DNA from 2 places in the Embleya sp. NBC_00888 genome. Region 2 is predicted to be linked to the other one. Evidence: predicted binding sites of a transcription regulator. Region 2 holds the regulator's gene; the other holds the start of a gene.
The links. Region 2 encodes HspR, which represses chaperone genes until heat shock. Its sites were predicted from a motif close to TTGAGNNNNNNNNNCTCAA; they were not measured.
Positions count from the first base shown of each region.

Region 1: lon (endopeptidase La) is a predicted target of HspR. The motif match lies at 1,336-1,354, and genes of this name have one in related genera.

Region 1 covers NZ_CP108784.1:6,634,271-6,637,678, reverse strand. Annotated here, with positions in the region: gene lon (endopeptidase La) at 1-1,302, opposite strand, end outside; gene OG948_RS28300 (MFS transporter) at 1,763-3,004, shown strand; gene OG948_RS28295 (NADPH-dependent FMN reductase) at 3,194-3,408, shown strand, end outside.
Region 2 covers NZ_CP108784.1:4,648,502-4,651,909, forward strand. Annotated here, with positions in the region: gene OG948_RS19525 (TIGR03767 family metallophosphoesterase) at 1-1,230, opposite strand, end outside; gene OG948_RS19530 (heat shock protein transcriptional repressor HspR) at 1,410-1,883, opposite strand; gene dnaJ (molecular chaperone DnaJ) at 1,885-3,057, opposite strand; gene grpE (nucleotide exchange factor GrpE) at 3,179-3,408, opposite strand, start outside.

The sequences.
Region 1 (3,408 bases), 2.0 Mb from region 2:
GAGCAGGACGACGGGGTTCATACTGCCCGCCTCCTTGATCGCCCGGACGATGCGACCGGGCAGGGCGCCGACGTAGGTGCGCCGGTGGCCGCGGACCTCGGCCTCGTCGCGCACGCCGCCGAGCGCGACCCGGACGAACGAGCGACCCATCGCGCGGGCCACCGACTCGCCCAGCGAGGTCTTGCCGACACCGGGCGGACCGACCAGGGCCAGTACCGCGCCGGACCGCCGGCCGCCGACCACGCCCAGCCCGCGCTCCTCGCGGCGCTTGCGCACCGCGAGGTACTCGACGATGCGCTCCTTGACGTCCACCAGGCCGGAGTGGTCCGCGTCCAGGATCGCACGCGCCTCGGCGATGTCGTACGCGTCCTCGCTGCGCTCGTTCCACGGCATTTCCAGCACGGTGTCCAGCCAGGTGCGGATCCAGCCGCCCTCGGGCGACGCGTCGGAGGCGTGCTCCAGCTTGTCGACCTCCTTGAGCGCGGCGGCCAGCACCTTCTCCGGCAGGTTCGCCGCCTCGACCCGGGCGCGGTAGTCCTCCTCCTCGCTGTCCGGGGTGCCGTTGAGCTCGTTGAGCTCCTTGCGCACCGCGGCGAGCTGCTGCTTGAGCAGGAACTCGCGCTGCTGCTTGTCCATGCCCTCCTGGACGTCCTTGCGGATCGTCTCGGCCACATCCAGCTCGGCGAGGTGGTCCCGGGTCCAGCCGACGACCTTGGTCAGCCGCTCCTGGACGTCGACGGTCTGCAGGACCTCGATCTTCTGCTGAAGCGTCAGGTACGGGGCGTAGCCGGAGTTGTCCGCCAGGTCGCTCGGGTCCTCCAGCGCCTGTACGTGGTCGACCACCTGCCACGCGCCGCGCTTGCCCAGCACGGTGGTGACCAGGGCCTTGTACTCGCGGGCCAGCTCGTGGGTGTGCTCGTCCGCCTCGACGTCCGCCACCCGGGTCGCCTCGACCCACAGCGCCGCGCCGGGGCCGGTGGTTCCGGTACCGATCCGCACCCGGCTCTCGCCGCGCACCACCACGACCGACTCACCCCCGGGCAGCCGGCCGACCTGCTCGATCACCCCGAGCGTGCCCACCGCGGGGTATTGCCCGTCGTCACGCGGAACAAGCAGCACCCGCGCCTTGCTCTCACTACGGATGCCGGGTCCGGCGGACCGCCCCGCGGCGGCCCGCGCGGCATCCACGGCGGCACGGGTCTCCGCGTCATCGAGTTCGAGCGGGACCACCATGCCGGGGAGGACGACCACGTCGTCCAGCGGAAGAACCGGCAGGGTCAGGGTCCCGATGGTCTCGCTCATGTCATGCCCCTCAGGTAGCCACAGTCGAAAAAGTTGCGCTGCACTGACTCAAGAAACAAGAGCCCCTCTTTGTTCCCCCACCCTCCCGATCCCTGTTCGCCCACAGCGAAGCCCTTCGACCGGAGGCCGGGAGGCGGGAGGCCGGGGCCGGGGCCGGGAGGCGGGGGTCGGGGGTCGGGAGGTCGGGAGGTCGGGGGTCGGGAGGTCGGGAGGTCGGGGGTCGGGAGGTCGGGGGTCGGGGGTCGGGGGTCGGGGGTCGGGAGGTCGGGAGGTCGGGAGGTCGGGAGGTCGGGAGGTCGGGAGGTCGGGAGGTCGGGAGGTCGGGGGGCGCCGGGCTCGTGACGTCGAGGGCGGGATGACGTTGAGGGCGGGATACCGCCAGACCCGGGGCGGCGGGGGCGGTTGTACTGGGACTCCCCGTTGTCGGGGTCCCCTCCCCCGCCCTGCCGAAAGGGACGTCATGTCCGTCATTGCCGGAGCCGACTCGCACACCGCCGACGCACCCGGATCGCACGCGGCGGAGCCGCGCCGGTACTGGCCGGGCGTGGTGTGTCTGTCGGTCGGGATCTTCGCGATCGTGACGACCGAGATTCTGCCGATCGGGTTGTTGACGCCGATCGGGGACGACTTCGACGTCTCGGACGGCACGGCGGGGTGGTTGATGGTCGTACCGGGCCTGTTGGCGGCGGTCTGCGCGCCGGTGGTGACGGTGTCCACCGGGCGGCTGGATCGGCGCACGATGTTGGTCGCGCTGATCGTGCTGTTGGCGGCGGCGAATTTCCTCGCGGCCATCGCGCCCGCGTTCTGGGTGGTGTTGGTGGCGCGGGCGCTGGTGGGGGTCACCATCGGCGGGTTCTGGTCGATCGGGGCCGGACTGGCGCCTCGGTTGGTGCGCACGGAGCGGGTGGGTACGGCAACCGCCGTGATCTTCGCGGCCGTTCCGGCCGGCTCCGTGTTGGGCCTGCCGGCCGGTACGCAGCTCGGCGAACACATCGGCTGGCGCGCCTCGTTCGTGGTCATGGGCGTGCTCGCGCTGGGCGTGGCGATCGCGCTCGCCGTGCTGTTGCCGCCGCTGCCCGCGCTCGAGGTCACCCGGGCCCGGGTGTTGCGCGCTCTGCTGCGCGGCACCGGCATCCGGATCGGCCTCGCCGCGACCTGCCTGATCGTGATCGCGCACTTCGGCGCCTACACGTACGTGACGCCGTTCCTGGAGCAGGTCACCCGGGTGGACCGGGAGCTGATCGGCGTCTATCTGCTGGCCTTCGGCGTGGCCGGCATCATCGGCAACTTCGTCGCCGGCGTGACGATGGTCCGCGACCTGCGCGCGACATTCGTCACGTGCGCGGCGCTGATCGCCGTCGCCACGCTGCTGTTCCCACTCCTCGGCCGCCGGGACGCGGGCGCGATCGGCCTACTCGTGGTGTGGGGCCTGGCCTACGGCGCCGTCCCGGCCTGCTCGCAGACCTGGTTCGCCCGCTCCGCGCCGCACGCCCAAGAAGCCGCCACGGTCGTGTTCACGTCGTCGTTCCAGCTCACCCTGGCCAGCGGCGCGCTCGCCGGCGGCGCCGTCGTCGACGCCTCCTCCCCCTCGACGGTCATGGTGTGCGCCGGTGCCGTGGCCCTGGCCACGATCGCCGTCCTGACCACCCTCGGCGGCCCGGACGAGGCGTCCCCGACGGCGACGGACTCGAAGCGCGCCTGAACGATTTCCCCTCGGCACCGGCAACCCCCGGGCCGGGTCCGGGTGACGACTCGGGAAGAGAAGTGCGGAGCCGGGCTTGACCTGAAGTCGACTTGAACTTCTAACGTCTTCACCAGGCGCTCGGACGGAACCGATTCCGGGCCCGCACAGGACTCGTTCGCACTTCTCTTCATCTTCTTGGGGGATCCCATGAGCACCGACACGCAGACCACCACCGCCCCGAGCACCTTCCGACTGGCCGTCATCGTCGGGAGCACCCGCGAGGGTCGCTTCGCTCCGGTCGTGTCCACCTGGTTCGCCGCCAAGGCCGAGCAGCACGGGGACTTCGAGGTGGACATCATCGACCTGGCGCACGACCGGCTGCCGGACGTGTGGGCCCCGATGGGCAGCGAACCCGCCGCCGT
Region 2 (3,408 bases):
CGGGTCCAGGCAGCCGGAGTCCAGGCCGTACTGGTTCACCGTGTCCAGGACCAGGCAGCGCACCTGACCCTGGTCGAAGCTGTAGTACGCGGTCTTGGCGTCGATGTTCTGCTGGGTGAAGCCGTGGCCCTTGGGCAGGCCGGTGGTGTTGAAGTGCTCCTTGATCGTCTCCGCGCGGTCGATCAGCCGCCGGTCCGGGTCGGCGGTGACCTTGCGCTTGGGGCCCGACATCAGTGCGGCGAGCGCGTCCGGCTTGCCGCTCTGCAGTCCGACCGCGAGCGCGACGACGGTCTCCTTCGCGGATATGTCGAGCACCTTCTCGTCGCCGACCGCGACCTTGCTCAGCAATTCGTTGACCGGCAGGTTGCCCTGGACCAGCCCGTCGTGGTTGCCGTACGCGGTGTACCACGGGGTCTTCAGGCCGGTCGCCTCGAACGGACGTCGGCACGCGTCGAGCAGACCTGGCACGGTGGGGAACCCGAACTCGCGCCTGGGCAGGTCGTCCTTCTGCCCGGCCGGCGTGCCGTCCGGGTGCCAGTAGCGGTCGTTGTACGCGACCGCGTCCATCGGACCCTCGTACTTGTTCCGGTCGCCCGAGTCGGGGGTGACCTTCTTGCCGCCGTCGAGCACGTCTATGTACCAACGCAACTCGTTGAACTGGATGTTGTCGGTGTTGTCGCCCGTGCAGATGGTGAACGCCAGGGGTTGGCCCAGCGCCGGGCCCTTGCCGATCCGGTTGAGCGACTGCACCATCGCCTCGGCGATCTGCGCCGTCAGCACCTCCTGCGGGCGGTACGACGACTGGAACGGCAGCAGCTTGGCGAACGGCTGGTCCTTGTCGCTGTGCCGGTCCAGGAAGTCCACCCGCGCGGTCGACTGGGAGTCCTGGATGTGGATGTCCGTCAGTTGGGTGAAGGCCACCAGGGGCCGGCTCTTCGTCTTGTCGCCGGGACCGGCGCCGGGGGCCAACTCGGTGCGCAACAGGTGCGGTTCGCCGGGGCCGGCGACCACCTTGCGATAACCGCCCGGGCCGGGCGGGCCGAGCAGCAGGGTGCGCTCCAGGGTGCTGCCGGCCGCGCCGGCGGCGCCGCCCGAGGTCGGGGCGCCGGACTTGGGCGCGTCGCTCGACTTGTTGACCGGCGACTCCTCGGCGTCGGTGCACGCCGCCGCTCCCAGCAGTGCCGCGCCCGCGGCCGAGTACTTCAGGACGTCCCGACGATTCGGCTTCATGCGGCGACCCTACTGACGCGTATCGAGCGGCATCAAGGATGTGCCGAGCCCGCCCGAACGCCCGCCCCGCACGAAACGGGGGGCCCGACCCACACGAACGAGGCCGCGGCCCACACGGACGAAGGGGCGCGGCCGAAGCCCCGCCCCTCCCGGATCTCGTGCGGCCCGCGCGCCGGTCGTCAGTCGCTGCGCCCGCGCCTGGGCTTCCACACCACGAGCGCGGTGCCCGCCTGCGGCCGGACCGGGACCAGATCGCGTCGGTAGGACGCGTGTACGGCCGCTTCGCGCCGGGCGCTCGCGTCCGTCGCCTCGTGCAGCGCGTGCTCCAACTCGGCCACCCGCACGCTCAGCGCGAGCACCTGGTTCTCCAGCTCCAGGATCCGCTTGATCCCGGCGAGGTTGATGCCGGCCTCCTGGGAGAGCCGCTGCACCTCGCGCAGCTGGACGATGTCGCGGGCGGAGTAGCGCCGCCCGCGACCGGCCGTGCGGTCCGGCGAGACCAAGCCGAGTCGGTCGTACTGGCGCAGCGTCTGCGGATGCAGGCCGGACAGTTGTGCGGCCACCGAGATCACGTAGACCGGAGAGGTCTCGTCGATCTCGTAGCCACGCCGCCCGCCGATGCCGCCGTCGCCGCCCAAGCCGCCCGGTCGCATGTCATGCCCCCTTCGCCGCGTCCAACAGATCGGCTCGGGGATCGTGCGCGACGGTCGCCTCGCGGAACGCCTCCAGCGCCTCACGCGCCTTGTCGTTCAGCTGCTGTGGGACCGTCACCTCGACGGTGACCAGGAGATCGCCCCGAGTGCCGTCCTTGCGTGCCGCACCGCGCCCGCGGACGCGCAGCGTACGGCCGTTGCCCGTGCCCGCGGGAAGCTTGAGCGTGACCGGGATGCCGCCCAGGGTGGGCACGGTGACCTCCGCCCCCAGCACCGCCTCCGGAAAGGTGACCGGCACGGTGACGGTGAGGTTGTCGCCCTTGCGGCCGAATACGGAGTGCGTCTTGACGTGCACCACGACGTACAGGTCGCCGGAGGGGCCGCCGCGCTCGCCGGGAGCGCCCTTGCCCTTGAGCCGGATCCGCTGTCCGTCCTGGACCCCGGCCGGGATCCGGACCTGCATCGTGCGCGAACTCTTGGCCCGACCGCTGCCGTTGCACACGATGCACGGGTCGTCCACCAGCAGCCCGCGGCCCTTGCAGTCGCGGCACGGCTCGGAGAAGCCGAAGCCGCCCTGCGGACGGCTGACGTTGCCCGAACCCGCGCAGGTGGGACACATCCGCGGGGTGGTGCCCGCGGCCGCGCCCGTGCCGTTGCAGTGCCGACACGGCTCGGAGCTGGTCAGCCGGATCGGGACGGTCGCGCCGTCCACCGCGTCCGCGAAGCCGAGGGTGACCTCGGACTCCACGTCCGAGCCGCGTCGGGGCTGCTGCCGTCCGGTCTGCCGACCGCCGCCGAACAGCCCGCCGAAGATGTCGCCGAGGCCGCCGGTGTTGCCCGCGCCGCCCTGCTGACCACCGAAGATGTCGCCGAGGTCGAAGGGGAAGCCGCCGGCGCCGCCCTGCCCGCCGCCGGGGCCGCGGAAGCCGCCCCCGCTGCCGAACAGGGTCCGTGCCTCGTCGTACTCCTTGCGCCGCTTGTCGTCGGCGAGCACGTCGTAGGCTTCCGAGATCTCCTTGAACCGCTCCTCCGCCTTGGTGTCACCCTTGTTCTTGTCCGGGTGGAACTCGACGGCGAGCTTGCGGTAGGCCTTCTTGATCTCGGCGGTGCCGGCGTCCTTGGGGACGCCGAGCACCTTGTAGTAGTCCTTCTCCAGGTAGTCCTTCGTACTCATGCGCCCCTCGCCGATCGGGTCGGGGTGCCCTCGTGCTCCGAGCGCCCGTTTCCGGATCCACTCCACCCGCGCATCGGCGTCCCTCCTCTCCGCTTCTCGTTGTCTGGTTCCCGGTGACGGTTCAGCTTCCGGCCGCTTCGCCCGACTCCTCCGGACCGCCCTCGGCGTCCGCTGTGGGCTCCGCGACCGCCACCCGCGCCGGACGGATGATCCGCTCGCCGACCTGGTAGCCGGGCTGCAGGATCTCCACGCACGTGGGCTCGGTGACATCGGTCGCGTACGAATGCAGCAGCGCCTCGTGCACCGTCGGGTCGAACGGGTCGCCCTTGGAACCGAAGCTCTGCAGCCCCA